One region of the Peribacillus sp. NPDC058075 genome, then DNA from elsewhere that is predicted to be linked to it. Evidence: riboswitches for the same ligand, from Rfam matches in the RefSeq annotation. Region 1 holds a riboswitch; each other region holds the start of a gene.
The links. Region 1 has a riboswitch for lysine ahead of ACFVS1_RS03365 (aspartate kinase). Riboswitches for the same ligand answer to the same signal wherever they lie in the genome.

Region 1 (11,101 bases):
CGGCGCTGGCAATGGGTGCTGACAAAGCCGTATTGATTAATATAGAAGACGACATTGAAAATGGCGACCAATTCACGACTGCAAAAATTATCGGCGAATACTTAAAAGATAAAAATGCCGATTTAATCATTGCAGGGAACGTTGCAATCGATGGCGGTTCTGGACAAGTGGGGCCACGCGTTGCCGAAATTTTAGAGATTCCTTATATTACTACCATTACTAAGCTGGACATCGCAAATGGAAATGTAAGCGTTATCCGTGATGTTGAAGGGGACTCTGAAACGATCGAAGCATCCCTTCCATTGTTGGTGACAGCTCAACAAGGGCTAAATGAACCACGTTATCCGTCATTGCCGGGAATCATGAAAGCGAAGAAAAAACCGCTTGAAGAATTGGAATTGGATGACCTGGATTTAGAAGAAGAAGATGTTGAGGCAAAAACAAAAACGATTGAAATTTACCTTCCTGCTAAAAAAGAAGCTGGAAAAGTATTGGACGGCGAAATCGGTGATCAAGTAAGCGAACTTGTTCAATTATTACGAAGCGAAGCAAAAGTGATTTAATCGAAACGGTACTTTTTCAAGATAACAAAACACAACAAAAAGATAAAATAGTGCACAGGAGGTTTTTATAAATGGCTAGAAAGTTTCTTGTATTGGGCGAAGTTCGTGACGGTTCACTGAGAAATGTATCATTTGAAGCTATCGGTGCGGCTAAACTTGCTGCAGATGGCGGGGAAATTGTAGGTGTCTTAGTTGGTGACAGTGTTCAAAAATTCGGAAATGAATTGATCCAGTATGGAGCTGACCGGGTTGTTGCAGTCGAAAATGATCAATTGAAACAATATACTTCAGATGGTTATGCGCAAAGCTTGCTTGCCGTCATCGAACAGGAAAAACCAGAAGGGATATTCTTTGGACATACGGCCCTAGGAAAAGACCTTGCACCAAAATTGGCTGGAAAGCTTGAATCAGGTTTGATCTCAGACGTTACATCCATTGAAGAAGAAGGGGGAAATATCGTTTTCACCCGCCCGATCTATTCCGGTAAGGCATTTGAAAAGAAAATTGTTACAGATGGCGTGATATTCGCGACAATCCGTCCGAACAATATCGAACCATTAGCGATAGATGAGTCCCGCTCTGGTGATGTTTCTACATTAAGTGTGGATATCAAGGATTTACGTACAATCATTAAAGATGTTGTTAGAAAAGCGAGTGAAGGGGTCGATCTTTCAGAAGCGAAAGTAATCATCGCTGGTGGCCGCGGCGTGAAAAGTGAAGATGGTTTTGAACCGTTAAAGGAACTGGCACAAGTTCTTGGCGGAGCGGTAGGAGCTTCCCGTGGAGCATGTGATGCAGATTATTGCGATTACTCTTTGCAAATCGGGCAAACGGGTAAAGTCGTAACACCTGACCTTTATATCGCCTGCGGAATTTCCGGTGCGATCCAGCATTTAGCGGGGATGTCCAACTCCAAGGTTATCGTTGCGATCAATAAAGACCCGGAAGCTAACATATTCAATGTGGCTGATTATGGAATTGTCGGAGACCTTTTCGAAGTCGTTCCGTTACTTACGGAAGAATTCAAAAAACTTAAAGTTAACGCGTAATAGAAACAATATAGATGAGGGGCAAGACATTTGGCATAAGCCGATACATGTCTTGCCCCTTTTTTGGCCTGCATATTTACTCTTTCTTTGGACATCCTACCACTGAAGCAAAATATTAGCATCGATTCGAGCAACAATGGTATACTGTCTTTAGTTATTTGAGTAAAATATGAGGAGGAAATATATATGGCAATTATAAATGCAACTGACCAAACTTTCACAACAGATACTAGCGAAGGTGTCGTTCTTGTAGATTTTTGGGCTCCATGGTGCGGACCTTGTAAAATGATCGCTCCTGTTCTTCAAGAGCTTGATACTGAAATTGGCGATACAGCAAAAATCGTAAAAGTGGATGTGGATGAAAACCAAGAAACAGCTGGAAAATTCGGTGTGATGAGCATCCCGACATTAATCGTGCTTAAAGACGGTGAAGTGGTTGATAAGGTTGTTGGTTTCCAACCTAAAGAAGCACTTGCTGAACTTATTTCAAAACACGCGTAATAGTAGGTTAGCTAAAAAAAGCTTCAAGTCTGCGGACTTGAAGCTTTTTTCGCTATCTTGATATATAATAATTGTAAAAAAGGGAGAACAGGAGGCTGAATGCATGAATCAACAAATAAAGAATAAACTTGCCCTTCTTCCCGATCAACCTGGTTGTTATTTAATGAAAGATCGTCAGGGAACGATCATCTATGTAGGCAAAGCGAAAGTGTTGAAAAATCGTGTCCGTTCTTATTTCACGGGATCGCATGACGGAAAAACATTCCGGCTCGTGAATGAAATTGAGGATTTCGAATATATCGTCACCTCTTCCAATATCGAGGCTCTTATTTTAGAGTTGAACTTAATCAAAAAACATGACCCAAAATATAATGTCATGCTAAAGGATGATAAGACGTATCCCTTCATAAAGCTGACTGCGGAACGCCACCCACGTCTAATCATTACGCGAAAAGTCAAAAAAGACAAAGGTAAATATTTCGGTCCTTATCCGAATGCATTTGCAGCTAACGAAACGAAAAAATTGCTTGACCGCATCTATCCCCTAAGAAAATGCAATACTTTACCGGATCGCGTTTGTCTCTACTATCACCTTGGCCAGTGCCTAGCCCCATGTGTTTATGATGTAGAGGAACAGGAATATAAAAAAATGGTGGATGATATCAACCGGTTCTTGAACGGAGGGCATACTGAAATAAAAAAAGAACTGACTGAAAAAATGCTGGAGGCATCAGAAGATCTCGATTTCGAGAGGGCCAAGGAGTTCCGTGACAAAATTGCCCACATCGATATTACGATGGAGAAGCAGAAAATGATGACAACGGATTTCATCGACAGGGATGTATTTGGTTTTGCCTATGATAAAGGCTGGATGTGCGTTCAGGTATTTTTTGTCAGGCAAGGTAAATTAATAGAAAGGGATGTTTCACTTTTTCCTGTCTACGATGAACCCGAACAGGAACTTCTTACATTCCTCGGTCAGTTTTACGAGATTACGAACCACTTTAAACCAAAGGAAATCTTGCTGCCTGAATCAGTGGATGCCGAAATGGCCGAAGGGCTGCTTGGTGTCAAAACGATTCACCCGAAACGGGGAGCGAAAAAAGACATGCTTAAATTGGCGAATAAAAATGCCTCCATCGCGCTTCAGGAAAAATTCTCTTTGATAGAAAGGGATGAAGAAAGAACGATCAATGCGGTGGAAAACCTAGGGAAGCAACTGGGTATCTACACTCCGCATCGAATTGAAGCTTTCGATAACTCCAACATCCAGGGAAGTGACCCAGTTTCCGCTTTAGTCGTGTTTATTGATGGAAAGCCGGAAAAAAGGGAGTACCGCAAATATAAGATCAAGACGGTCCAAGGGCCTGATGATTATGAATCGATGCGTGAAGTGGTCAGAAGAAGGTATTCAAGAGTATTGAAAGAAGGGCTGCCGCTTCCGGACTTGATCATCATAGATGGCGGAAAGGGACATGTTGAAGCGGTTCGGGATATTCTGGAAAATGAATTGGGCCTTGATATTCCACTTTCAGGCCTCATTAAGGATGAAAAGCATAGGACCTCGCAATTGATGATCGGAAATCCGCTTGAAATCGTACCTCTTGATTCGCGGAGCCAGGAATTTTACCTATTGCAAAGAATTCAGGATGAAGTGCATCGGTTCGCGATTACGTTTCATCGCCAGCTACGCGGGAAAAATGCGGTTCACTCCCAGCTTGATGATATTCCAGGAGTCGGGGAAAAGCGAAGGAAGCAATTATTAAGGCATTTTGGATCATTGAAAAAAATCAAAGAGGCGACGGCCGAGGAAATCATGGAAGCTGGCATGCCAAAAGGGGTAGCCGAGGGAATCGTTAGAAAATTACAAGAATAATCTTGCTACCGATAAATCTCTATGCTATGATTAAAAGGAATTTTTAACTAGACAACTTAAAAGTGCTGATAGAGGTGCGGAATTCAAGAGTAAAAACCTGGAGAAGTATGAGCTTCCATGAAAGGTTTTGAAAGGGGAGGACGCCGAAGGAAGACAAGACTCATACCTTGTTTTCCTGGTCCGACATTTAATAAATGGCGGATTGTCAGGGTTTATACCCTGGAGAGCTATCTCACTGTGTTTACAGTATTTAGATATGTGATCACAGCAATGAGATATTTCTCATTGCTTTTTTTATTGCCTAAAAAGGTAGAGAGGGTGCATGGGGATGGCATTAATCGTTCAAAAATTTGGCGGAACATCCGTCGGAAGCGTAGAAAAAATCAAAAATGTTGCCAATCGGGTAATCGAGGAAGCGGAGAATGGAAATGAGGTAGTCGTCGTTGTTTCAGCGATGGGGAAAACCACGGATCAATTGGTTTCCATGGCCCGGGATATTTCCGGAACCCCGAGCAAGAGGGAAATGGATATGCTGCTGACTACGGGGGAACAGGTAACGATTTCCCTGTTAACGATGGCATTGATTGAAGAAGGACATGAAGCCATTTCATATACTGGCTGGCAAGCTGGCATGCAAACGGAATCCGTTCATGGGAATGCCCGGATTTTAAACATCGATGCCACGAGGATCCAAGCTCAGCTTCAGAAGAAGAAAATAGTGGTCGTGGCCGGTTTCCAGGGGACCGATGCAAATGGGGAAATTACTACCTTAGGGCGAGGCGGTTCCGACACGACGGCTGTTGCTATCGCAGCAGCGCTGAATGCGGATAGATGCGATATTTATACGGATGTAACGGGCGTTTTCACAACGGACCCCCGCTACATAAAAGGCGCACGAAAACTCCAATCCATTTCTTATGATGAAATGCTGGAACTTGCCAATCTGGGGGCGGGCGTCCTTCATCCAAGGGCTGTCGAATATGCAAAAAATTATCAAATACCGCTTGAAGTCCGTTCAAGCATGGAGAGAGAATCAGGAACGATCATTGAGGAGGAAGCAACTATGGAAGAAAACTTAATTGTACGCGGGATTGCTTTTGAAGACAGTATTACGAGGGTCACCATATATGGTTTGCCCCAATCACTTGGTGCATTATCCACAATCTTCACAACACTTGCGAAAAACCGGATTAATGTGGACATCATCATTCAAAGCATGACTGCCGAGGATACGACCAATCTATCTTTTTCCACAAAAAGTGAAGATACGGAAGCGGCCTTGATCGTGCTGGAAAATAATAAAGAACTATTGGGATTCGATCGAGTCGAAACGGAGAGCGGATTGGCCAAAGTATCCATCGTCGGTTCTGGTATGGTATCCAATCCCGGAGTGGCTGCCGAGATGTTTGAAGTGATGGCCAATACAGGCATCCAGGTGAAGATGGTCAGCACATCTGAAATTAAAGTTTCCACTGTCGTCAATGAAAAGGAAATGGTGAAGGCGGTTGAATCTCTTCATGAAGCATTTAAACTAGGTCAGCATGCAAATGTGCTAGCATAAGTGTCTGAGTCCAATAAAAAACAGACTTCCGGTAAAAAGGGTAAGTCTGTTTTAAGGGCTCATTAGATTGGATCTCTGGGATCCCATTGGATGGTGAATATCACTTTTTTTGCGCGGCGTTTAATTTCTTCCGTAGATTCGCTGAGGAATTTTTTTTGCAGCGTAAACTGCTCGGCAAGGAAACCGGCTTCAAGTTGGAAGTGACAATCTGGGTGTAAATCCAGGCGGCGGCTGATTATTTCACCCGTCAGGGATAATTCCATCTCGTGTTTCGTATACTTCAAGATTTCCAGATTGCCCCATCCAGCGCTTTGGAAAAATTCAATCACTTCCTGATCACCATTCAATGGGAATTTTCTTGCTAATTGTTTACCTGCCCAATAGAGGATTTGATTAGAGTCTTTTCCGAGAATATCGTTCAATAGAACTTCTCTGATTAATTCGTATCCGAAAGCTGGAACCAGGAATTCTTCAGTTTGAATTTCTTCAGTTTGAATCTCTTCTTCTATCGCAGCAGCAATATTTTTTTTCATGATTTATCGCCTCTTTCTGTAAATCTATTATAAACGTATTTCTTTTGCAAATTATACTGTTTTTTATTTATTTAAATAACAATTGGAAAAAAATGAGAAATTATACCGAGATATTAATAGCTAAATTAGAAATTTGTTCAAAATATCATCTTGACAAACAAAAAATAGCTAATTTAATCCAATAAAATCTATTCTGAAAAAGAGATTTCTTGTATCCGTTTTCTTGACGCACATAGAAGTCAGGAGTAAAATGGACATGTCACATAATTGTAAAGGAAGTATAGAGGAGTTTTTTTTACTCTATACTGTATTTTCACGCGGAGATAAAAGGTAGCCACCAGATTATCTTTGCATGATTTTTCACAAATTAAGGGGGGGCACTTAGTGGCAAAGAATCGTGAGTTTGGGAATCGCAGGCTTCATTCACTTCTAGGAGTAATTCCAATCGGTCTATTCCTAATTTTTCATTTATCGGTAAACTTTATGGCAACAAAAGGAGAAGAGACTTTTAATGGGGCAGTTCATTTAATTGAGTTTACGCCCGTGAAGATTTTGGTAGAATGGGTCGTCATCTATCTACCGCTCATTTTCCATGCTGTATACGGAATTTATATTGCCTTTACAGCAAAAAACAATTTAGGCAGATTTAGTTTCTTCCGTAACTGGATGTTCATGCTGCAACGTCTAACTGGAATCATAACGTTGATTTTCCTTGTTTGGCATATATGGGCAACTAGAGTTCAAGCAGCTATGGGTGCAGAAGTTAACTTTGACATGATGGCTGAAATTTTCTCTAGTCCATTTATGATTGTGTTTTATATTGTCGGTATTGTCTCGGCAATCTTCCACTTTGCTAATGGATTATGGTCATTTGCAGTGAGCTGGGGTCTTACAGTTTCACCAAGATCGCAAAGAATCATGACTTACTTTACATTGATCGTTTTCGTTCTTCTTTCTTATATCGGAATCAGCGCAATTTTCGCTTTCGTATAAGAAGATAGAGTTCATTTATAAGAAATAGGAAAAACATAGCTTGGCTAATGGAAATAAGGGAGTGACAGAATTGGGTAAAGGTAAAATAGTTATCGTTGGTGGAGGTCTAGCTGGTTTAATGGCTACGATCAAAGCAGCAGAGCTGGGACAACAGGTTGATTTATTTTCTTTAGTGCCTGTTAAACGCTCTCACTCAGTTTGTGCCCAAGGCGGAATCAACGGGGCAGTAAATACAAAAGGTGAAGGGGATTCTCCATATATCCACTTTGATGATACAGTTTATGGCGGAGATTTCTTGGCTAACCAACCGCCGGTTAAAGCGATGTGCGAAGCAGCACCATCGATCATTCATATGTTTGACCGTATGGGTGTTATGTTCAACCGTACTCCGGAAGGTCTTCTTGATTTCCGTCGTTTCGGTGGTACTCAACATAGCCGTACAGCATTTGCTGGTGCAACAACTGGTCAGCAATTACTTTACGCATTGGACGAGCAGGTTCGCCGTTATGAAGTTGAAGGCCTTGTTACGAAATATGAAGGCTGGGAATTCCTTGGAGCTGTCATCGATGATGAGCAAACAGCACGCGGAATCGTAGCTCAAAACCTGACTTCAATGGAAATCAAATCATTCCCTGGAGACGCAGTCATCATGGCGAGCGGCGGCCCTGGAATCATTTTCGGTAAATCCACTAACTCAATGATCAATACAGGTTCAGCAGCTTCCATCGTTTATCAACAAGGTGTAAATTATGCTAATGGTGAGTTCATTCAAATTCACCCGACAGCAATCCCTGGAGATGACAAACTTCGTCTAATGAGTGAATCCGCTCGTGGTGAAGGTGGACGTATCTGGACATATAAAGACGGAAAACCTTGGTATTTCCTTGAAGAAAAATACCCTGCTTATGGTAATCTGGTACCTCGTGATATCGCGACTCGTGAAATCTTCGACGTCTGCATGAACATGAAGCTTGGCATTAATGGTGAAAACATGGTTTACCTGGATCTATCACATAAAGATCCGAAATTACTTGATATTAAACTTGGCGGAATCATTGAAATCTACGAGAAATTCATGGGTGAAGATCCTCGTAAAGTTCCAATGAAAATTTTCCCTGCCGTTCACTATTCTATGGGCGGACTTTGGGTGGATTATGACCAAATGACTAACATCAAAGGTTTATTCGCTGCAGGTGAGTGTGATTACTCACAACATGGCGGTAACCGTCTTGGTGCGAACTCACTTCTTTCTGCAATCTATGGTGGTTCAGTCGCTGGACCGAATGCCGTTAACTATATTGAAGGCCTTGATAAAACTTCAGAATCCATTCCTTCTTCATTGTATGAAGGGTACGAAAAACAAGAACAGGAGAAATGGAATGAAGTCATGTCTCTTGATGGTAACGAAAATGCATACGTCCTTCACAAAGAACTTGGTGAGTGGATGACACAGCATGTTACTGTAGTTCGTTACAATGACAAGCTGAAAGAAACGGATAACAAGATTCTTGAGCTGATGGAACGTTACAAGAAAATTAACATCAATGACACGGCTAAATGGAGTAACCAAGGAGCTGCGTTCACTAGACAGCTGCAAAACATGATGCAATTGGCTCGTGTAATCACAATTGGTGCGTTAAACCGTGACGAAAGCCGCGGAGCGCATTACAAACCTGATTTCCCAGAACGTAATGATGAGGAATTCATGAAAACTACTATGGCAACATTCAAAGGCTTGGATCAAGCACCTGAATTCCATTATGAAGATATTGATGTATCACTGATCGCACCGCGTAAACGTGACTACACTACGAAACACTAAAGAGGGGGAGCAAAAAAATGGTTGAAACTAAATCTGAGACTAAAACAGTCCGTTTTATAATCACTCGTCAAGATACACCGGATTCAGCTCCTTATGATGAGGAATTCGAATTAGCGTATCGCCCGAATATGAACGTAATTTCCGCTCTAATGGAAATCCGTCGTAATCCGGTAACTGTACAAGGCAAGCACACTACAGCAATCGCATGGGACATGAACTGTCTTGAAGAGGTATGTGGTGCTTGTTCAATGGTTATCAATGGTAAACCAAGACAGTCATGTACAGCTCTTATCGATCAATTGGAGCAGCCGGTTCGTTTAGCTCCAATGCGTACATTCCCTGTTGTTCGTGACCTGCAAGTCGATCGCAGCCGTATGTTCGACTCATTGAAAAAGGTAAAAGCATGGATTCCAATCGATGGAACGTACAATCTTGGACCGGGACCGCGTATGCCAGAAAAGAAACGTCAATGGGCTTACGAATTATCTAAATGCATGACTTGCGGTGTTTGTTTGGAAGCTTGTCCGAACGTAAACAGCAATTCAGACTTCATGGGGCCACAACCATTATCACAAGTTCGTTTATTCAACGCACATCCAACTGGTGCAATGAACAAAGCGGAACGTTTAAATACAATCATGGGTGATGGAGGACTTGCAAACTGCGGTAACTCACAAAACTGTGTGCAGTCATGCCCTAAAGGCATTCCATTAACGACTTCGATTGCAGCGTTGAACCGTGATACGACGATCCAACAATTCCGTAACTTCTTCGGCAGCGATGAAGTTTAATAATGAACATGAAAGAACCTGTATCTTATGATATGGGTTCTTTTTTTCTCGATTGATAGCTGAGATTGATGTGTAAAATGATTTGCTTCACCCGGCAAATGCTGAATGATTCGATTAATGAAGTGAGTATGATCCATTTAAGCAGCTTACAATATAAAATACTTTTCATTATGGCTGTTTTCTTATAAAATGAGTGAATAGTCATTCATTTCAGAAAGGGTGTGCACAAGTTGGGCAGAATATCATATATCGATAATATAACGGAGTGGATCAATGATTTTTCCTTTAAACATGAGATTAAGGTCCGCTTTTCAGAAACTGATATGTTTGGGCACTTGAATAACACGATTCCTTTTACTTATTTTGAGGAAGCACGGATTGAGTATTTCCATAGCATGGGATTCATGAAGGATTGGGCCTCTGCTGAATGCGGTGAGATGCCGGTTGTTGCTAACTTACAGTGTGATTACTTGAAGCAGGTGTTTTTCAATGATCGATTGACGATCCATGTGAAAGCTGACCATATCGGAAATTCTTCAGTGGATATACATTATATGGGGACCAAACAAGATGGTTCAATTTGTCTAACGGGCAGGGGGACGATTGTACAAGTCTCCAAGGCCACGGGAAAGCCGATACCTTGGACGGAAGAGATGAAGCGATCGATGTGCCATACTGTGCTGCAACATTCCTAAAAATATTTCCATTTAGACAAGTAAAAGAGTCACTCCATTGCCCCAGCCGACATACTATATCTTGACTAAATAGACACCCACTCCGGGTTTTATGCTGGTGAAGGCAAGGAGGGTAACATTACTTGAAGGAGAACGAATTCACTCATAAGCCACTACTCACCAAAAGAGAAAAAGAAGTATTTGAGTTACTAGTACAAGACAAAACAACAAAAGAAATCGCAGGTGAATTGTTTATTAGCGAAAAAACAGTTCGAAACCATATTTCGAATGCGATGCAGAAGCTTGGAGTTAAAGGACGTTCGCAGGCAGTCATAGAACTCCTTCGTATGGGAGAACTTAAGCTTTGATGTGTTAACTTTTAATACGTAAGCCTTATAAATATTTTCTCTCCCGTTCATTGGCAGCATATAAGGAAGGGCAAAACAATCTGGTTGTTTTGACTTCTTTGGATGCTGCTTATTTTTTTGAAGGGGTTTTCAATATGATTCCAGGTAATCAATCTTGAAAATCATTTCACTTTCATCCAAAATGGTAGTATGATAAGTTTCATGAAGTGGGGAGCTGTGTATATGGATGAAGAGAAGCAGGCGGCATATGTAGCCGATATCGAGAGGGAATTGCGCTATGTATCGTCATGGCTTAAGCAAAGGGGAAGAGAAATTCTCCATGATTATAAAATTACCATTCCTCAATTCGTGGCTTTGCAATGGCTTTTTG
Region 2 (11,101 bases), on a different contig from region 1:
GCTTGCGGCACGACCACGACTCCATCTATGTCCCCAATGATGATGTCCCCTGGAAATACGGTGACACCTCCACAGGAAATGGGGACATTGGTTTAGCCTACACCTGCCTTGCCGCTAGAGGCAACCGTCGTCCCTTTGCTGAAAACAGGGAAATTCAGTTCTTTAATTGCTTCTAGATCGCGAATGACTCCATCAACAACGAGGCCGCCAATTTCCATGGTCTGCATCATGCCGACAACAAAGTCTCCTGCTATAGCGCGGTACGTATCACCCTTGCTGTCAACGACAATTATATCCCCAGGCCTTGCTTGTCCGATTGCTTTTAACACGGCTGAATTATCACCGACGGGAATCTGTACGGTCAAAGCTCGTCCGGCCATACGAAATTCTTCTTTTAAGGGTTTTATTTCCGATTCCAGATTGCTCAGTCCTTCCATTGCATCCGAAATCGCCGTGGTGGGCAAATTCCTGAACTGTTGAATAAGAGTATCCATGACTATGATTCCTCCTTAAGAGTTAATGAATATAGCTTGATTATACACAAATTTTGAAATTTTCTAATAAATTTTCGTTTGATAAAATGGTAAATGTAGTGTAATCAATATATGAAGGGGAGAGAAGTTCTTCTGTCACAAGGGGGTCAAGTCAAATTCCTTATTAATCAATCGATTGATTAAACTTTATAGATCATCGTGGGTTTGAAATTCTTTGGCAGTAAGGGTGAAGTCCAACGCGACGGCCTGTTGTCTGCTTGGTTCCGTATGTACTTCTGAATGTTGCTTCCTGATGCGGGTGTCAGCGAATAAATCCATAGTGATTGGCTATTTACAATCTTCAAAGCAGGAGCAGAATCAAGACGGATGTTGCCAGTGTAAGCCAAAGGGGGCTGAAAACTTCTGGATGAATGATTAAAAAAATGATTCCTGCAATAGTGGCTGCCTGCTGTATGGTCATATGTCTGATGAATTGGATTCCAGCTTTAAAACAGGCTTTAAGCAGAGGCATTTGATTCATTTTCATTCCTCCTTTTTCTTACAATAATATGACCAGGCATAAAAGAAAATACATGGATATTCGTTTTCTGCCCAATTATTACGGGTATAGTAAAGGTAAAATAAAAGGAGGAATCTAGGTGATCATTGTATATATTAGTCTTGCCCTCTTTATCGGATCGATTATTTATTTAGCGTTTTTTGCTTTTAAAACGTTTAAGGGTTCCAAACCGACAATTGAAAATGTGACTGAAACCGTTACACGCATCCAGGCCAAAACGGACCAGATTAAATCGGAGACGGACCAACTCGCCATGACACAGCAAGAAATCACTGAAGATGTTCAATATAAAAAAGAGTCCGTACAATATACGGTGGATGCGGCTAAAGAAATACCTGAACCCTTTAAAAATATATGGTTTTCAATAAAAGGTGACAAGTGGAAGCTTAGAAACAGAAGCGATGCATAAGTGTTTGACCTACTTGAAATATACATGATAAAGGATGGAAATGATAAGTTTCTAGGGTTCCTCGGTTGAATTTTACCGGATGGTCCAAGGGAAACGCGCAGGAATATGCGTACACGGAGGGGGAAAAAGCCCGGGAGGTTATGATTTATGACCTTTCGGGCTTTTTTTGTAATTCGAGGGAAGATAGGTGGCATGGATTCAATTGGTGATTGCAGGATTATTTGAAGTGGTATGGGCGACAAGTTTAAAGTATACCGAGGGTTTTACGAAATTATTGCCTTCTATTGCAATCGCCGGTATGGTCATTTTTTTTATTTTTTATCATCAGCGATAAAAACCCTGCCTATGGGAACAGCGTATACAATTTGGACCGGAATAGGGCCCTTGGAGCTGTTCTGGTAGGCATCATCGTATTTAATGAGCCTAAGGATGCAATGCGTTTTGTATTCGGAGGTTTCATTTTGGTGGGAATTATCGGCTTGAAGATAACTTCTTCTGAATAAACTATCCACTCCTCGCAAATAGTAATATTAAATGATTTTGAGGAGTGATGAATGTGAATTATAAAGTGATCGTATCAAGTGCAATGATGGCTTTAGTGATTACAGGTTGTGCAACTAATGATAAAGAAGGTGCCAGTGAAAATCTTGGCCTGAACCGTACCCATCAGGATAATTTAGATAATCCGATGAATGTAAGCGACACAAGGCAAAATGTTAATGACAATAACGATAACGATAACGGTAATGGCATTAACGATATGAGGGTCTCCAAGGATATCTCAGATCAAGTCGAAGCCATGAAGGAAGTAAGTAACGCAAGTGTCATCGTGACTGAAAATAATGCTTATGTAGGGGCAGTATTAAAAGATGGCAGGGATAAGGATATCACGAATGATCTTAAAGAAAGAATTGCTGATAAAGTAAGGGAAGCGGATCCATCGGTAGACCAAGTCTATGTGTCGGCAAACCCGGACTTTGTTCAAAGAATGGAAGGGTATGCGAATGATATCGAGAATGGAAAACCCATTGCAGGATTCGCTGAAGAGTTCCGTGAACTTGTAACGCGGATTTTTCCAAGCCCAAGGTAATCAATAAAGAATGAAGACGTAAAGACTTATCCGGTGGATGCCGGATAGGTCTTTTCCTATTTTAAGGATATCGGTGAATCATGACTAACTTTAAATAGGGTGGTTACAATAATCGAATGAACGATAACTTTGGACAGGCAACGGGGGTGGAATGGTGAGGTTTTTTAAGGGCAGGAGGAAAATGGATGCAGCATCCTTTCAGGTTACTTCCAAGAATTTTCTGGAACTCCTTAAAAAGTTTAAAGCGTCTAATGATTTTCTTACCTTCCAATTCCCGGATGGTGATGGCTATACCATCTCCTACTTCAATTCACTGGTTAGTGCACAAGAGCTCCATGAACAAGTATTGGCAGTCATGTCGAATCAACCAAAGAAGGTCCTTAAGCAACTAAAAGGCGATATTCCGATGGAAGATATGAAATTGACGGCTGATCTAAAAGACATTCAAAGGTTGGTATTGGCCGGATCAGTCATGGTTCAATACAAGCAAGATGATGAAGTGTGTTTGCTGATTCCATGTGTTCATAGTGTGAAAAGGCAAATTTCCACACCTGAGTCGGAGTATACGGTCGTTGGGTCAAAGGAGGCATTTGTTGAATCGCTTGATTCGAATTTGAATCTGATCCGTAACCGGTTGCCCACTCCTGAATTGCAGTCCAAGGAATTTCGGGTCGGGAGCATCTCGCAAACAAGATTAGCGGTACTCTACATAGATGGGATAGTAAATCAACAAATCGTTAATACAGTCATGCAAAGAATAGAAGATATAGAATATGATACGATCGTCGATATTTCGTTTGTAAGCCAGATGATCACGGATAATCGGAATTCGATGTTTCCACAACTGATTGATACGGAGCGGCCTGATCATCTGGCCAGTGTATTATCGGAAGGGAAAATAGGAATCATGCTGGATGGATCTCCTCATGCATTAGTTGGCCCCAATACCATCATTTCGTTCTTTTCGTCATTTGAGGATTATTTTCAAATTTGGAATCTCGGTACTTCATTCCGTTTGATTCGGCTTTTCGCGGTGATGTTTTCCGTGTTGTCTTCACCTCTGTATGTTGCCGTTTTAACGTATCATTATCAAGTGATTCCAACGGATTTGCTGCCTATCCTAATCTCTTCCAGGGGCGTGATCCCTTTTCCGCCGATTTTGGAAGCGATCGTGCTGGAAGGGACAATCGAATTGCTCAGGGAAGCAGCTGTCAGGCTGCCTGCTAAGGTAGGCTCGACCATCGGAATTGTTGGCGGTATTGTCATCGGTACAGCAGCAGTTGAAGCGGGATTTGTCAGTAATGTCTTGTTGATGCTTGTCGCTTTGGCTGCCTTGGCTTCATTTACGGTGCCTATTTACCAAATCAGCAATACGATTCGCCTTATCCGCTTTCCTTTTCTAATTGCAGCGCAGTTGTACGGACTGTTTGGAATTGCTTTATGCAGTGCATTCATTTTAAGTCATTTATTGAGATTGACTTCGCTTGGCAGTCCTTATTTAGATCCTCTTTACCCGTTAAGAATTCATGACTTTAAAGATAGTCTGATTCGCCTCCCTTTTTCAAAACAGAAAAAACGCCCTCAGTTTCTGCGGACGGAAAATCCACTAAGGATAAGGAAGGAGGCGGAAACGCGAAACTCCCATAACGATATTGATGAATAAGGTGTAGAAAGCGGTGAGAAGGTATGGAAGTCAAACCAAATGAAACTAAACAAATATCTCCATTTTTTGTTTTTTTCCTCATGCCCGGCATGCAGATTGGAGTAGGGATATTGGGGTTTGAACGAATCATAGCGAAAGAGGCTGGCCAAGACGCATGGATATCGGTCCTCATATCAGGGTTGATCATAAATGTTCTGCTTTGGATGTGTTTCAGGCTTTTAGGCAGGGGTCCCCAAACAATTGACTTGGTCGCCATCCACAAGGATTTGTTTGGTAAATGGGTCGGAAATGCTTTCAATATTTTATTCATCCTCTACTTTATAATGATCTCCATCCTTCTTATCAGGACTTATTTAGAAGTCATTCAGGTTTGGATGTTCCCTGGTGTCAATGTCCTGATGTTAATAACCATCATTCTTATTCTCGTGTATAGTTTTGTGGAGGGAGGCTTCAGGGTCATAACTGGTTTTTGCATAATTGGGCTTATTATCGGATCGCCATTATTCCTTTTGAACTATTTCCCATTGAAGTATGCCCACTTTGAAAATTTGGGTCCTTTTCTTGATCATTCCTTTTTGGAAATCATGAAGGCCTGTAAGAAGATGACCCTGAATTACCTTGGATTTGAATTACTCCTCATTTATTATCCATTCATTAAAAATCGTGAAAAATCTCAAAAGTGGGCCCACTTAGGGGCGTTGTTTACTATGTCAATTTATTTAGTATCCATTATTGTTTCATTAGCCTACTATCATCAAGATCAACTGAAAGATGTAATCTGGGCAACTTTGACGTTATGGAAAATCGTAGACCTTCCATTCATTGAAAGGTTCGAATACATTGGGATTTCCGTTTGGCTGTTCATGGTGCTGCCGAATGTTTGCATAGGGGCCTGGGCAGCAAGCAGGACAGCGAAAAGAGTATTTGGATTTAGACAGAAAAAGATGTTGGTATTCATTCTGGTGATCATCTTAGTTTCCTGCATTTTTTTGGATAACCGCTATAGAATCGATAAGTTTAACACGATCAGTTCTCAAATTGGTTTTTATATCGTTTATTTGTATCTCCCTCTTTTATTCATATGGCAGTCGATCGTCTATAAAGTTAGGGGCCATAAATCGTGAAAATCAAACTTCTCTTGATAACATTAGCAGGCTTTTTGATGACGGCGTGCGGCGTGGAAAAGCAAATATTAGAAGATATTTTAATTGCTGAAGTCGTAGGTTATGATGCCGAAGACAAAAAAATCAAAGGGACGGTCGTTGTCAGCGTTCCTCAGCCTGGGGAGGAAGCAAACCTAGGTAAAGAAGTATATGAAGCGGTCTCCCATGATATAAAGGCAGCCCGCCAGCAGGAAAATGCAAAAACACCATTCCCGATTGTCGGCGGGAGACTGAATGTCATTCTATATGGTGAAGAATTGGCAGGCAAGGGGTTGAATGATTATGTTGATACATATAGGCGTGACCCAATGGTGGGAAGGGATTTGTATTTAGCGGTCGTTCAAGGCAAGGCGGAGGATCTAGTTAAAATGGAGCCGAAGTTGATTAAAACTCCAGGGGTTCAAGTGAAAGAGCTGATCGAACAGAATATAAGGACTAATTTGCCTGATGTAGATCTTCATAGGTATTTATATGCGTGTCATGGTAAAGGAATCGATCCAGTCTTGCCCTTATTGGAAACAGCAGAAGACCAAATACGGGTAAAAGGGATCGCCTTGTTTAAGAAGGATCGTTATATTGGTAAATATATTCCTTATGAGGACGGCTTTTTATATAAAGTCCTTAGTGAAAACTTTAAGATGGGGAGTTATGAAATTAAATGGAAGGAAGATAACTTTACTGATATCAATAACGTGGAGTCACGTGTCCGTTATCATATTTCGAATGCCAATCAAGACCCCGAGGTCAGGATTGAAGTGAAATTAAAGGCGAGTCTGCTAGAGGTCCAAGGCTATGACTTGGGCAAAGCGGTCGACCTGAATAAAATAGAGACCAAGGCAGAGCATGTCATTGGTAAAAAATTAAATAAGATGGTAATTATGTTTCAAGAGAACAATATAGATCCTATTGCACTCGGTGATCATGCAAAAAGTAAAACAAGAAATTTCGATCAAAAACATTGGGAGAAGGCATATCCCCATATTCCAATCGAGGTGGATCTGGATATTGAAATGATTCAAACGGGAATAGCTGAATAAAAGTAGAATATTCTGAAGTTTCCCCCTTTATAATAGGGGTATTGGTGTAATGATTATATCAATGCGGCTAAAAAGGGGGAAAGACATGGACCAAGCATGGTGGAAAGAAGCAGTTGTGTATCAAGTGTATCCAAGGAGTTTTATGGATAGTAATGGCGATGGGATAGGGGATATAAACGGGATCTTTATGAAGCTCGATTATTTACAAGAGCTGGGAGTGAACGTGATATGGCTATCCCCTGTTTATCAATCTCCCAATGATGATAATGGGTACGATATCAGTGATTATCAATCAATTATGACTGAATTCGGGACCATGGCAGATTTCGATAGGCTGTTGAAGGCGGTTCATGAACGTGGAATGAAGATCATGATGGACCTGGTGGTCAACCATTCTTCAGATGAACATCCGTGGTTCAAGGAATCCCGATCCTCAAAAGATAATCCGAAACGTGATTATTATATTTGGAAGCCTGGTAGGAACGGGAAAGAGCCAAATAATTGGGAGTCCATTTTTAAAGGTTCAGCATGGGAATATGATGAAGGAACAGATGAATATTATTTACATTTATTCAGCAGGAAACAACCGGATTTAAACTGGGAGAACCCTAAGCTCCGTGAAGAAATCTACAGCATCATGACTTGGTGGCTGGATAAGGGTGTCGATGGCTTCCGGATGGATGTCATAAACTTCCTTTCAAAAGATCAAAGCTATTCAGATGGATCCATTCATCATGAGAAGCAGTATGGTGACGGAAGCCCGTTTTTCCTGAATGGCCCGCGCATACATGAGTTTTTGCAGGAAATCAATCAGCGGGCACTTTCTGGATATGACGTGATTACGGTTGGGGAGATGCCAGGCGTCACACCGGAGGAAGCGCAATTGTTCACAGGTAAAGATCGTGGTGAGCTACATATGGTCTTTCAATTCGAACATATGGATTTGGGGAGCGGACCAGAAGGGAAATGGAGTAACGATCAATGGAAGCTAACCGATTTAAAGCGAATTCTCTCCAAATGGCAGACTGGTTTGGAGGGGGATGGCTGGAACAGTTTATACTGGAACAACCATGATCAGCCCCGGGTTGTCTCAAGGTTTGGTCATGATGGAAAGTATCGCATTGAAAGCGCTAAGATGCTTGCCGCTTGTCTTCATATGCTTCAGGGTACACCTTATATATATCAAGGGGAAGAGCTTGGCATGACCAATGTGGCATTTGAGGGCATCGATGAATACCGGGATATCGAAACATTGAATTCATATGACGAACTCGTCAATTCTCATGGCTGGTCAAAAGAGCGGATGATGTCAGCCATCCACGCTCGCAGCCGCGATAATGCGAGAACACCGATTCAGTGGAATGACTCCCGGAACGCAGGATTCACGCAAGGGGCTCCTTGGATTAAGGTTAACCCCAATTTTTCCGAGATTAATGCAGAAAAGGCCTACAATGATCACAATTCCATTTTTCATTTTTATAAAAAGCTTATCCAATTACGCAAGGAACATGATATCGTCGTTTATGGCCGTTTTGAACTGCTGTTGCCGGATGATGAACGAATATTTGCCTACACGAGGTCATTTGAAGAAGAAAAGCTGTTGGTGCTATGCAACTTTAAAGAAGAGCATGCTCCCTATACTTTGCCTGAAGAGCTGCATGCCTATTCTGCCACAAGGCTGATCGGGAATTATGATCAGGAGGAAGAAGGAATCTCCAGCAAACCCATGCAACCTTATGAATGCCGTGTTTATCATTTGAAATGAAAAAAGGACCTGTTCTTCTCCGATTAGGGAAGAGCAGGTCCTTTGCGTATTATTTTGATTTAAGATCACATTCCTCAAGGGGAATGATTTTCGTTTTATGCTTAATTTTATAGCCGATCCATAGGACGAAAAATAGAATCAAGCCAATGTAGGAAACGAACATTGAATTCCAGTCAATCCCATTGCTGCTGAAAGCCTGATAGCCTTGTCCGATGATAATGATCATACAAAGGACAAGTGCGAATATAGGCCCGAATGGGAAGCCTTTTGCACGGTATGGTAAATCATTGATATCAAGGCCTTGTGCAGCGTAGGCTTTGCGGAACCGATAATGGGCAATCGCAATCCCTACCCAGGTGACGAATCCCGCCATGCCTGAAGCATTCAATAACCAGATATAAACGACGCCATCACCGAAAAATGAAGCTAAGAATGCAACGCAGCCAACTAATGAAGTCACGATAAGTGCATTCACAGGTACGCCTCTTTTATCTAGCTTGCCTAGGAATTTCGGTGCTTTCCCGTCACGTGCCAAGTCCCATAGCATACGGGTTGAAGCGTACATGCCAGAGTTACCTGCAGAGAGTACGGATGATAAAATGATCGCGTTCATGATGGATGCAGCAAATGCAAGGCCGGCACGTTCAAATACAAGCGTGAATGGACTTACGGCAACATCTTGACTCAATAAACGTGAATCCGTAAACGGAATGATCATTCCAATAACGAAAATTGCAAGGATATAGAACAAGAGGATGCGCCAGAAAACGGATCTGATCGCTTTAGGGATATTTTTTTCTGGATCTTCACTTTCACCAGCAGTCACTCCAAGCAATTCGGTTCCTTGGAATGAAAAGCCGGCAGCCATGAATACGCCAAGAATCGTGAAGAACCCTCCGTTAAAGGGACCTTCGCCCATCGTGAAATTGGAAAAACCAATTGGGTCATTCCCACCCATGATTCCGAGAATGATCAGTACACCCGTAATCAAGAAAATGATGACTGTCACGACCTTGATCATGGCAAACCAGAATTCCGTTTCCCCGAAACCTTTAACTGACATGTAATTGATAAGAAACATAGTGATTAACGCAATGGCACTCCAGATAAATGAAGGGCTATCCGGGAACCAGAACTTCATAATTAAGACAACGGCTGCCAATTCGGCGGCAATGGTGATTGCCCAGTTATACCAGTAGTTCCAACCAATCGCAAAACCGAAAGATGGATCGACGAATTTGGATGCATAGACACGGAACGAACCGGCCACCGGCATGAACGCTGCCATTTCTGCAAGACTTGTCATTAAGTAATAAACCATGATGCCGATGACCGCGTATGCCACCAAGGCACCGCCGGGTCCGGCTGAATGAATGGCACCGCCACTTGCTAAAAATAAACCTGTTCCAATCGTTCCACCTAATGAAATCATCATTAAATGACGCGCTTTCAGGCTCCTTTTCAGTTCAGTAGGGCTTGATGGTAATTGTGAATTTGACAATTGATGTTACACTCCTTTTTATTGGAAGGGAACGAAAAATAAAAAACAGCAGTCGAAAAAGATCGACGGCTGTTTATAATAAACCCGTTTATCCTTCCGAAGATAGCTCCCCACGCTTTTTGAAAAAACGTGACAGTGGTGTTCCTGTTCGGTAACACCGCCAGCAAGAATATACATGGAATATACCCTAACTTCGGCAACTTATCCTTTCAAACGGAGTCTTTAATTTTCCAGAATCTCGTCCGTCTTACTTTTATAAGCTGCAGCCTCTAACTCATCGGTAAATGAGGAAGTATTCAATTTTCTAATATCGTTGCGCCAATTTGTAAGTGACGTCGTACGATTGTACTCATGAAATGCATGCAACCGTTAATAGATTGCTAGTAATTGAGTAAACTTTACTATATCAAAATTATAAAATAACTTCTGGGATATCGCAATGATTATTTTGTGTGGTTATTTTTTCCTAGTAAATGAAAGATGGCAATAAGGAAAGATTCAAGTGATAGTATACCAAAAAAAAGCATCCTGATAACTAAACGGTACTCCTTTTTATAAGGGCATAGTCCAGTTTTACATGTTTGACCACTTCAGGATTCTCAAATAGATCCACTGCCATTTTACCAATCCATTCTAGTGGTAAGGAAATGGTTGTGATGTCAAGCATTTCACTCAGGCTATCATTATTGAAGCCGAGAATGGCCACATCTTCCGGTACCCTTGTACCCGATTTCTTAGCGGTAAGAATGAAGCCTGCCGCCGTGTCATCATTCGTGATGATGAGAGCTTCAGGTTTGTCCGTCATTGAATTCCAATCCTGAAACAATTGTTCACCGTCTTTGATGTGATAACTGCCTTCAAACAGCCATTCCTTATTGTTTATCAGTTTATGTTTTCTCATGATATCGTTAAAGGCCTTTGTACGATGGGAACTATTTCTGCTCTTTTTACGGCCGAGACTGTATCCGATTTTTTTATATCCTTTAGTAATTACGTACTCAAGGGCACAGGAAAAAGCGGCATAATGATCTATGCTGATGGATGAGAATTCGGCCTGGGCTGTATCTTCACATAAAATAATCGGTCCGTATTTTTGATAATCCAAGAGGATTTTCATTTCCAAAATCCTTGAACAAACGATGATGCCATCGAGCTGCTTCATTTGCAGCATATTAAAAGCCTGGATTTCTTTCTCTCTGTCATAATTTGTTTGAAAGATGACGATATGACAGCCGATTGCATTTGCCTGTTTAGTGATTCCGTTAACGATTGCTCCGTAATATGGATGATTGTTGAAGGGAATGATGATGCCGATAAGATTGGTCTTGCCTTTTGAAAGATGAATGGCGTTAATGTTTCTCGTATAATTCAAACGATCGATCGCTTCTAAGACGCTCTTTCTTTTATCGGGGCTTACATA
Region 3 (11,101 bases), 910 kb from region 1:
CGCCGTGATAAACCGCCTCGATTCATCGCCTCTCCTGCCAGCATAAAGAACGGTATGGCCATTAGAGGAAAGTTATCCGCGCCACTGATTAGGTTTTGTGCGATTATTTGACTATCAAAAATACCTAGAAAGTACATTAGCACTACGCTACTAACAAGTAAGGCAAACGCAATAGGTATTCCAAGTCCCATGGCTCCCAGTAAAGATCCGACAAATACTCCTATCATCCCTGCTTCTCCTCCTTAACTATCCTAATATCTGACTCAAATTCATCAGCCTGGAGGGAAATTAGCTCTTCTGACTCACTTATCATCACCAATTCTTCGTCTTTAATTTTATTGAAGAAAATCCGATACAAATTGAAAATGATCATGCCACCCATTGAAATACTTACAAGAATACCTGTCCCATATACAAAAGCCAGTGGCATTCCAGTTGCCGGTGCAGCACTATCAATGTTTATCATCGTCATTTTCCAGCTTCCATCCAGGATTAAGAGAAGAACGAATAACATCATCAAATCACTAATAACAAGTACCACTTTTTTCATTTTATTCGGGAGCCGTTTAATGACCATGTCGACACCTAAGTGTTCTTTGTTTTTGAAAGCTCCGATGGCGCCAAGGAACGTTAACCAAATAAAGAGATACCTTGACATTTCTTCTGACCAAGTAATCCCTGAATTAAAGAAATAACGAAGTACTACATTACCAAATACGAGTACGATCATAATGGCTAAAGCTGCTGCCATAATAATGTTCAACGAATTTTCTAGGGTTCTGGAAATTTTTTTCACCTATACATCTCCCCCTTCCTATCTAAAGCGTCTGCTTCATTCTGCTTTTATTTTTCCTACAAGCTCTTCCGCCCAGTCATTTTCCTCAAAAACTTCATCATAAACAGGCTGAGATGCTTTTAACATTTTTTGTAAAAATTCTTCGTCAGGCTTAGTGAATTTGATTCCATTATCCTTAAGATATGCTTTGTCATCTTCATAACTCTTTTCCATCAAATCAAACTCATATGCTGCAGACTCTTTAGCTGCTTTTTGAATGATGGTTTGTTGCTCCTTTGTCAGCCCTTTATAGAATTTGCTATTAATAATGTAAATATTGGGGCTGAACATATGCTTGGATTCTAGTACATCACTTTGAACTTCATTCCATCCCGAGGATCTCAGCGTGGCAATGGGATTATCTTGAGCATCCACTACCTTTTGTTCAAGTGCGGTAAAAACCTCTGAAATTGGTAATGGACTAACGTTTGCCCCCAATGATTCACCTAGTTTTATGTAATTCGGAATGTTAGGCATTCTGAGTCGAAGTCCATCAAAATCTTTCATACTCTTAATTGGACGATTACTCGAAAACATCCTAAATCCATTTGCACTCCATGCGAGCGGTGTCACTCCATGTTTTGGATCAAGATCTTCTGTCAATTCTTCTCCGATAGGTCCATTCAATACCTTCTTTACATGATCATAATCCCTAAATAGGAAGGGCCATTCCGGAACACCCATTTTCGGAATGTCCGACTGCATAATTAGTCCTGGAACACCCATTTCAATCGTTCCGTTTCTGACGCCGTCATAAAATTCTTTTTCTGCACCTAAAGTACTGTTCGCATAAATCCGAACCTCTAGTTCACCATTACTCTCTTTCTCTACTATTTTTTCGAATTTTTCTCTCAAGGCAATGTTTTGAGGGTGGTTTTCAGCAAAATAATTTGCCACTTTTATCGTTTTCTTTTCAACGCCAGATCCGCTGGTTTTTTCTCCCTCACCTCCACCACATCCAGATAAAAGTAATGCTGCTGCAAGAGTTAAGCTTGTGGAGAATACAAAAGGCTTTCTTTTTTTCAATAAAAACCCTCCCAAAAGTTTTTTTGTAAGCGTTATCATTTATGACTGATTTTAAGAATTTCTCCTCACCCTTGTATAAGCCAAAGTTAAATTGTTTTATATTATAAAACTCCGTTTTTGTTTTATGCGGAGTAAGGAAAACACTTTACTTCTAGTTGCGTTTCAAGTTGTTTCATAACTTTTTAAACGGTTACTTTTACTAACATGAAAGTTAATTCGTTCTATAATATAAAACTCAGTTTTTAAATTTGAAATCTTACGTTGATTATAAGCTTCCATTTTTACTAATGTCAAACCATTTTTTTGAATTTTATAACAATTTAACAAATCCTTTATTTTTCACTAATTAATATTTAGAAAATCAACATTTATTAATCTAATCCTTTTCAGTAAAGATTTATAGAGTCAGAATCGGAAAGATGCATTTTTTCTATACTAAGATATTTATAGGATAAAGAATCGAACATACCAATCAGGTTTACCTTCATATACATTCCACTCCTTTTAATTGAGCTTTTAATCGGGAAGTTTGTTTTTCCTGCTGAAAAATCGGTCTTAAGAATATATTTTTCTTGAATCAAAGCGGTAATCGTTTGTATATTTTAACCCGTGTCTTTCCTGCAAAAGTTATTTTCCATTTTTAAAGATTTATACTTTTTTCTCTTTTGAAAAGTTACAATACTCCAACCGAAGCTTTTAAAGTCTCATTAAATATATTCAATTATTACCGATATATAAAACATGGTTAATATATAACACGGGGAAGGAATAAACAAAGATGAATAAACTCAGTACGAAAATAGGTTTTGTTCTTTTAACAGGCATGGTCATTATATTAATTGGAAGTTTACTATTGATGTATAAAAGTACAAATGATACGGTTGAGAAAACAATCGCTATGAGCAGCTTAGACATCGCAAGCAATATCGCTCAAGGAATAAATGCAACATCTTATGCCGATTTTTTAAGTAATCAATCCGAAACCTCTACATATTGGGAGATACGCGAACAGTTAGACGATTATAAACAAAAAACTGGAGCATTATATGTCTATACATTGGGGATATACGAAAGCAGCGAAAAAGTCCATATTCTTATAGATGGAATGGGTAAGGAAGATAAAAAAGCATCTCCCATTTCAACCCCCACAACCGTAACTTCCTATCAGGATGTAGAAAGCGTCATGAGGGGAAAGGTTTCTACCACTTCCATCGTTCATGATCCTGAATATGGTGACTATTTATCCGTTTTTGTTCCCATAAAGAAAGGGGACGAGGTCATTGGAATACTAGGGGTGGATATTGATGCCAGTAAAGTCGATGCTACGACCGGCAAGGTACTGGGTGGCATCCTTCCCCTGATGATAGTAATCAATGTAATCTTAATGGCAATTGTTGTGGGTGCTTTAATATGGTTCTTGACTAGAAAGTTAAGCCCCTTAATCAAGGTCAGCATGGCTGCAAAGGAAATCTCAAATGGAAATTTATTATCAGCCAATAAACTGATTAGCAACACAAGGGTTAAGGGAAACGACGAAATCATGGTTTTAGTGGAATCCTTTGAAGAGATGATCACCCATACGACTATGATCGTCAACTCCATGAAAAACTCATCTTTCCAGCTATTGGAATCATCAAGTGATATCGAGCACAAAATCAAAGAAATGGATACTTCCACACAATATATCGTTAAGGGCATTCAGCAAGTTGCAGGGGCTGCTGAAGTACAATTGCACAGAAGTGAAGAATCATCGAGGGTCATCGAGGAAATGACCATAGGGATACAAAAAATTGCCGAAGCTTCTTCAGAAGTCAGCGAACAGACAAATCATGTTTCAACTAGAATGTCCATTGGAAATAAAGATATAAATGAACTCTCAAATCAAATTCTGCAAGTAAAAGATGTTATGCTGCAAACAAGTTCAGAAATAAAGAAATTGGACGAACAAGCAAATGAGATTGTGAATATTGTACATGTAATTACGGGAATTGCCGAGCAAACAAACCTGCTGTCATTAAATGCGGCCATTGAAGCAGCTAGAGCCGGTGAACAGGGTAAAGGTTTTGCTGTGGTATCGAACGAGGTACGGAAATTGGCAGTTGGCACGAAGGAATCTGCGATCAATATACAAGAGTCCCTGCTTCATTTTAAATCCATCATAAATGAATCGGTGAAAATGATGGAAACTGGAACTAAAGAAGTGGAGGAAGGGACAAAGTATGTCCTGAATACAAGGGAAACATTTAAACAGACCATAAAATCTTTTGAACATGTTAGTGATCAGATTCAAGAAATATCCGCCATTACAGAGCAAATGGCAGCAAGTTCTCAAGAAATCAATGCTTCGATCGAAGATTTTGCAGGGTTAACAAGGGAAACGGCAGTGGCTTCAAAGCAAGTGGCACAATCAACCGATCAACAAGCGAAATCCATGGAGGACATTTCCTTCTCAACCACTTCAATGGTAAAGCTCGCTAATGACCTGGAAACATCTGTTGAACAGTTTAACGCGTAATAAGTTTGAATGACATTCTATTACTATATCAAAAAAGGGATTTTGCTATTATTGCAAAATCCCTTTTTTATTTACTTAGTTGATTTTAGTTTCAAATCACCTTCATAAGGTATATGCTCAACTGTTATCGTTATATCATTGCCTTCTTTATCTTTACCGATTCGTTTATAAGTGAATTTATTTTCATTAAGCTCCGTAAGTTCAAGAACGGCACCATACTTATTTTCCCCTTGGGAAACATGGGCTCTAATCTTATTTCCATGGACAACATCGTAATAACCGTAATCACCACGGCTTTCACCGGTTTTAGCATCAAAAAATTCATACTTATTTGTTTTATCATCATATTTTGCCAGACCTAAATAATTCGAGTTATAGCTTGATACATCATTTCCCTTTTCATCCAATGCCGCTGTACCTATCCAAGTGGTGCTTGATAAAATTTTGTCTCCATCAACGTCTGTAACTACATCCCCTGTGTAAGTTTCCAAATTTTTGTCTGGATCAGTAAAGGAAAGTTCTGTTTCAGTATAAGGAATATGATCGACGAACACTTCTACGTCGTTCCCATTTGCATCTTTGCCCATTCTTTTATAAGTGAACATATCCTTATTCAGTTCAGTTATTTCTACAACGGCTTGGTAGCCCATTGATTCTGAAATTAACACCCGAATCTTTCCATTCGTGATAAAGAAAGTTCCTTTATCACCTCGAGTTTTTTTAGTATTTTTATCAAAAAATTCATATCTTGATGCTTCATCATCATATTTAGCTAGACCAATGAAGCTTGCATTCTCCTTTGTTAAGTCATTATTATTTTTATCATAAACTTTTGTTCCTTGCCAATTCGTGCTAGTAAGAACGTTAGTCATTTCCTCTCCTGCTGTTAACTTTTTTTCTTGTTTACTCTGTTTTGCAGTTTGTTCCTGCTTCTGAGCACTTTTATTGTCTTGTGCGCTTGTGTTACATCCTGTTATGACCAATGTTAACCCAAGTAGTATAGCTGATGAAATTTTTGCTTTTTTATTCATTCTTTTCGTCTCCTCATCATATTGTGTTTTTTTGTAGTGCAATTGATATTACAAATTGAAAAAAACAGCGATCTGGTTATTTTGCTCCTGCCGAAAGTAAAATTTGTTCGATTTCCTTAAACCCTTTCTCGCGGGCATGTTGTAAAGGTGTCATACTACTATCATCGGGGATATTGACATCTGCTCCATGATCGATTAGCAATTGCACGGTTTGCTGTTGTTTTCCATCACCATCATTTAAAATGATAGCTTCTAGCAAAGCGGTCCAGCCGAGATCATTCACATGATTCACATCAATATCAGTTTTAGAAAGAAGTTCTTTCATAACTTCTACATAACCATGTTCAGAAGCAGGGATTAAAGCCGTTCCTCCATAACGGTTGGTTATAGTGGGGTCTGCACCTGCTTCAATGGCAAGTTTAAGTATATCTATATAACCTTCAGCACCGGCATACAAAAAGGGGCTATTTTTCATGTCATCCTGTATGTTGACGTCTGCACCCGCTTCAATAAGTATTTTTGCTGTCTCTACATCATGGTTATAAGTCGCAATCATAGTGGAGGTTCGCCCTTCCGAGTCCTGTGTATTTATATCTGCACCTTGCTCAATCAAACTTCTTATTCTTTCCGTTTCTTTACGTTCTACAGCTTGAATCAATTGTTCATTCATTCTCTTGCCTGTCTCCTTTTCTTGTTTATTTAACTTTACTTCATTATCCAAGACACAGCCTTGAAGGATGAAAAGGCTTCCGATAACAATCGTTAGCCACCTCCACATGAACCACACCATCCTTTCCCTGTTTGTACTTCACAGCCGCAAAAGGATTTCCCGTCATTCTTATGTAGCAAAATTGACATGTTCTTTAGGTTCCATCATGTTTTTTTCTCCCTTTTATTTTATTTGCTTACTTATTCCGTCTTCATTATGTTAATGCTTAACCTTAAACTCCCTCTAAACAATTTCTTAAAAAATGATTAACTTATTCAAAAAATTTCTTAATGTTTATAAAAAAATCCCGCCACCTTCGTGACGGGTCCTTAACATGCTATTTAAACATTGAAGCGATACCCTGCTCCCCAAACGGTTTCCAAAAATTTGGGATGTGCAGGATTTCTTTCAATTTTTTCACGTAGCTTCCTGATATGGACGGTGACGGTCGAAACATCTGCTGCCGATTCGAAGCCCCAAATATTTTCATAAAGCTGCTCTTTGCTTAATACTTGATTCGGATGCATGACAAAAAACACTAAAGTATCGAATTCCTTTGTTGTAAACGGAACCACTTCTCCGTTTATGTGAACTCTGCGTGCTGACTTATCAATTGAAATTCCATGAACATAGATTGAATTAGATTTAGGGTGACTTCCTGATAAACGTTCATACCTCGCTATATGCGCTTTCACTCTTGCAACTAGTTCACTTGGACTAAATGGTTTTGTAATATAATCATCTGCCCCTAGACCAAGCCCCCGAATTTTATCGATATCTTCCTTTTTGGCGGATACAAGCAAAATCGGGATATTCTTGACAGCACGTATTTGTTTACATATCTCAAATCCATTCAACCCTGGAAGCATGATATCCAGAATGATTAAATGATAATTTCCTTGAAGGGCCTGTTGGAGACCTGCATCACCAGTATGTTGAATATCGACACTAAAGTCATTAATTTCCAAATAATCCCTTTGTAATTCCGCAATACTGACTTCGTCTTCAATAAGTAATATCTTTTTCACATTTCCTCACCTTTCTTTATGGAAAAAAAGACACTTGTACCTTTTCCTATCTCACTAGTAGCCCAAATATCTCCACCATGCTCGCCGATAATTTCTTTTGCAATCGCAAGTCCTAAACCACTTCCACCTGTTCGAGAATTTCTAGATTCCTCGGCACGATAAAAGCGGTTAAATATATAAGGCAAAGCAGAAGATCCTATTCCATAGCCATTATCCGTTACTTGTACAACAACATCATATAGTCCTTCATGCAGAGAAATGGAAATGTGTTTTTCATCTTTTTTCATATACTTTACACAATTGCTGATCAGGTTGGCCAATACGCGTTTCAGTTTCTCTCTATCCGCTGTCACGTATATCGGTTTATTCACCTGATGAAGTTCAATCCGGATCCCTAGTTGAAGTAAATCCAGTTGAAGTTCTTCTACGTAATCTTTTAAATATTTATCTAATCTGACCGTTTCAAAAGTGAATGGTTCTTTTTTCAAATCCAACTTGGAAAATAAAAATAATTCATCTATCAATGAATCCATATCTCTTGCTTTAAGGTATACAGTCGATAAATACTTGTCCATTTTCTGTGGGGTGTTTGCTACTCCGTCTTTAATCCCCTCAACATATCCCATAATCGAAGTGATCGGTGTCTTCAAATCATGGGAAATATTGGAGAGAAGCTCTTTGCGATTTTCCTCATACTGAAGCTGAATGCTTACGGACTCTTTTAACTTTTTTCTCATTTCCTCAAACGCTCTATTCAATTGTCCGATTTCATCTTTCGAAGTCGCTTTAATTTCAAAGTTTAAATCTCCTGATTTTATCCGCTCTGCTCCTTCTTTAAGAATGGAGATCGGTTTGATGATACTACGTGAAACTAAATAATTTAATAGTCCAATAATCATTACAAACAGTAATAATAATAGTGCGAATAAAATGGGAAAGAGTTCTCGAGTCAGCTCGGCATATGAACTTGCCTTTCTCAATACAAAAATACTTCCTTCACTTTTATCCGAAAAATAATAATCAAACTTCACATAAGTGAAAAAAGAGTCTTTCATTTTGATTGTGTCCCGCGTATTGATGTTCGTTTCTTCGAACTTGGGAAGTGATTGTATCAAACCTAGCTTATCTAGTGTTTGGGACGCATACTCAATGTTTTTACCTTTTCTAACGACAATCTTAACATCTCCATGTTCAATCTTCTTCAGCTGTTCTTCGTTTAGAAGCTGCTCAGGGTTATTTTTTGCCAAAAGCTTTAAATCGAGAAACACACTTTCCTCTACTGCAGTCAAAGGTTTTTGGAGATAAGACTTTTTGTATAAATGCTCTATCGCTTTAACATCACCGGTTATTGCAAAAATAAGTAAAAATCCAGCTGCTAAAAACAAAGTGATGGAAATAAGGATTACGCCAACGTAGGACAATAGAAACCTCATTTTAATTGACAAATATTTTCACCCCGTATCGATCTTTCGTTTACTCTTTTATAGAAAAGTTGTTTATCTGCTGTTCTTGCATAAAAAAATGTTTCCCACGATTACTTTTCTTAGTATTTAAAAAAACATATCACACAAATCTTAAAATTTTCTAAAATACACAGAAAAAATCCTATTCTATTGTAGATCTATATTTTTTTATTTGAAGATCTGAACTCTAAAAACCGCTCCCTTTCCGCCGAACTGTCCTACGATAATACAAACCCTTATTCGACAGGCTGTGCCTCTAAAAGCCCAATCACCTATGAAACAGAATATATCTATAAAAACGGTGTGAAAATTGGATATGTGCAGCTAAAAGGCAGTGCGTATTGTCATACGGCGTGGGGTTACTTAAAGTTTTATTCGTCTGCTCCTTACGATTATTATGCAAATGTTTGGGGTGACAGTTTTAATGGCACGACTAAGAGAGCATTTACAAGTTGCGCTAGTTCCGGCGGTAACGGATGGATAAAGAAAGGTCAAACGTCCGGTAATACTGCACAATTATGGAATTTAGATCCGTATAATGCTTTGGCCAAAGCAGGTATTTATTCTTCAAGTGGGGCTCTCATGCGAACACTGGTCGTTATTAATGAGGTACTAATGCAAACTTTCTGTTAACGACGGTATAATTACGTACATTTTTGCCATCTTTACTCATTTTGATTTAGTCCATTGCGCAGTTCAATGCGTGATCAATTTTCTTTGTTAACAACCCCACGAATCTTAATGGCTTTGGAAAGAGATACGTATGCTGTATCTCGTTCCAATTTTGTATCAGTGGGCCCTACTTACTAATGAAGCGATCGTTTTCTTGCTTCCCACGTCACGGATTTTCTTATCTTGCTGTCCTCCCCACCTTGATACCTTCTTTAAGCTATATCTATTGTCAAAACTGACGATAAAAAGGGTGAAACTTTTCATACAGTTTGTTTTATAAAACTATTAATTTTGAGTTACTAAAAAAGATGAATACAGCCCTATACCGTCTCCATTCCATTGATCATCCATGAGTTCTAAAAAAATATTTCTAAAATATGCCTTGCAATAGAAAGGATTCCTTGTTATATTACAGTCAATTAAATATTTTCTTACTTCGTACTTTTTGAAGTGAGGATAGAGGAGCAAAGACCATTAGTACACATTTTGAGGAGAATGAGATCCTATGACTATTGTGGAAAGGGGAATTTGCCGAAGCGGAAAGAATCTCATGTTCTTGAAGCTGGTTCTGCTATTGAATAAATACAGGACTGTCATATAGGAAACTATATGGAGGGCTATCTTACGCGCTGAAACGATTTTTTTGATAAATATTGTTTCTTCTGCAGCAGCGAACCCTCGTTGTTGCTTTTTTGCGTTTACTCCTGAATGGGCCTAACCACCTCTGAATTTTTTAAAAAATATTATACAAAAGGGTGTGTAGTTATGAATTTTGGCCAAGTTTTAACCGCAATGGTTACCCCGTTTAATCATAATGATGAGGTTGATTTTAATGCTACGAGAACTTTAGTAAACTATTTAATTGCTAATGGTTCTGATGGATTAGTAATAGCTGGTACAACTGGAGAGTCTCCTACATTAACAACGGAAGAGAAACTAGATTTATTCAAAATTGTGGTTGAAGTTGTTGATGGAAGAGTTCCAGTCATAGCTGGAACTGGCTCAAATAACACTAAAGCTTCTATCAGCTTAACAAGGCAAGCAGAGGCAGCAGGAGTAGACGGAATCATGCTCGTTACCCCTTACTATAACAAGCCGTCTCAAGAAGGATTATTTCAGCACTTCAAGGCTATTGCCCAATCAACATCATTACCGGTAATGCTTTATAATATTCCAGGACGAAGTGTTGTAAACATGTCAGTAGAGACGATTGTTAGCCTCTCAAAAATCAACAATATTGTGGCAGTAAAAGAAGCAAGTGGTGACTTAGATGCCATGGCACAAATCATTAGCAAAACAACTAGTGATTTTACATTATACAGCGGCGATGATGGGTTAACATTACCGGTTCTAGCCATCGGTGGAACAGGCATTGTTTCGGTTTCTTCACACATCATTGGAAATGAAATGCAAGAAATGATCAATAACTTTAAAAATGGCGATGTCCATAGTGCTTCCGCTACGCATCGTAAACTTCTTCCAATTATGAAAGCATTATTTGCGGCACCAAGCCCAGCACCGGTGAAATCAGCATTACATATGCGGGGGTTAAATGTTGGAGGTGTCCGCTTACCATTGGTTCCTTTAAACGATGAAGAAAAAATAGCACTACAAATGGCACTACAACCTAGAAACGAAGAAGCTGTTTTGTTAAATAAATAAAGGTACGATTCATTCAACTATACTTTAATACCGGATTTCTAATTAAAGACCATAATTAACTGGATAAAATCTTAAAAAGCAGTGCAACTCATAAAGAGTGCACTGCTTTTTAATCGATGCACGGCTCAGTGCTTAAACTAGTTGAGCAATATAATGATTT

Region 2: another riboswitch for lysine. It lies ahead of ACFVS1_RS18595 (amino acid permease); the one in region 1 lies ahead of ACFVS1_RS03365 (aspartate kinase).
Region 3: another riboswitch for lysine. It lies ahead of dapA (4-hydroxy-tetrahydrodipicolinate synthase); the one in region 1 lies ahead of ACFVS1_RS03365 (aspartate kinase).

Annotation. Positions count from the first base shown of each region.
Region 1 is NZ_JBHVSL010000001.1:660,045-671,145, forward strand. Features, by position in the region: gene ACFVS1_RS03345 (electron transfer flavoprotein subunit beta/FixA family protein) at 1-563, shown strand, start outside; gene ACFVS1_RS03350 (electron transfer flavoprotein subunit alpha/FixB family protein) at 635-1,612, shown strand; gene trxA (thioredoxin) at 1,799-2,113, shown strand; gene uvrC (excinuclease ABC subunit UvrC) at 2,217-3,989, shown strand; lysine riboswitch at 4,051-4,227, shown strand; gene ACFVS1_RS03365 (aspartate kinase) at 4,318-5,550, shown strand; gene ACFVS1_RS03370 (YslB family protein) at 5,613-6,083, opposite strand; gene ACFVS1_RS03375 (succinate dehydrogenase cytochrome b558 subunit) at 6,468-7,076, shown strand; gene sdhA (succinate dehydrogenase flavoprotein subunit) at 7,147-8,898, shown strand; gene sdhB (succinate dehydrogenase iron-sulfur subunit) at 8,916-9,689, shown strand; gene ACFVS1_RS03390 (acyl-CoA thioesterase) at 9,920-10,384, shown strand; gene ACFVS1_RS03395 (helix-turn-helix domain-containing protein) at 10,507-10,731, shown strand; gene ACFVS1_RS03400 (MarR family winged helix-turn-helix transcriptional regulator) at 10,954-11,101, shown strand, end outside.
Region 2 is NZ_JBHVSL010000002.1:172,610-183,710, reverse strand. Features, by position in the region: partial or broken gene ACFVS1_RS18640 (RraA family protein) at 1-494, opposite strand, end outside; gene ACFVS1_RS18635 (hypothetical protein) at 835-1,014, opposite strand; gene ACFVS1_RS18630 (DUF948 domain-containing protein) at 1,133-1,462, shown strand; partial or broken gene ACFVS1_RS18625 (DMT family transporter) at 1,650-1,965, shown strand; gene ACFVS1_RS18620 (YhcN/YlaJ family sporulation lipoprotein) at 2,019-2,552, shown strand; gene ACFVS1_RS18615 (spore germination protein) at 2,704-4,215, shown strand; gene ACFVS1_RS18610 (GerAB/ArcD/ProY family transporter) at 4,239-5,339, shown strand; gene ACFVS1_RS18605 (Ger(x)C family spore germination protein) at 5,336-6,415, shown strand; gene ACFVS1_RS18600 (glycoside hydrolase family 13 protein) at 6,501-8,180, shown strand; gene ACFVS1_RS18595 (amino acid permease) at 8,230-9,681, opposite strand; lysine riboswitch at 9,777-9,961, opposite strand; gene ACFVS1_RS18590 (LacI family DNA-binding transcriptional regulator) at 10,217-11,101, opposite strand, start outside.
Region 3 is NZ_JBHVSL010000001.1:1,569,081-1,580,181, reverse strand. Features, by position in the region: gene ACFVS1_RS07925 (TRAP transporter large permease) at 1-227, opposite strand, end outside; gene ACFVS1_RS07920 (TRAP transporter small permease) at 224-796, opposite strand; gene ACFVS1_RS07915 (TRAP transporter substrate-binding protein) at 833-1,861, opposite strand; gene ACFVS1_RS07910 (methyl-accepting chemotaxis protein) at 2,640-4,376, shown strand; gene ACFVS1_RS07905 (DUF4822 domain-containing protein) at 4,448-5,407, opposite strand; gene ACFVS1_RS07900 (ankyrin repeat domain-containing protein) at 5,484-6,185, opposite strand; gene ACFVS1_RS07895 (response regulator transcription factor) at 6,458-7,144, opposite strand; gene ACFVS1_RS07890 (sensor histidine kinase) at 7,141-8,589, opposite strand; gene ACFVS1_RS07885 (DUF2690 domain-containing protein) at 8,764-9,240, shown strand; lysine riboswitch at 9,729-9,907, shown strand; gene dapA (4-hydroxy-tetrahydrodipicolinate synthase) at 10,045-10,941, shown strand.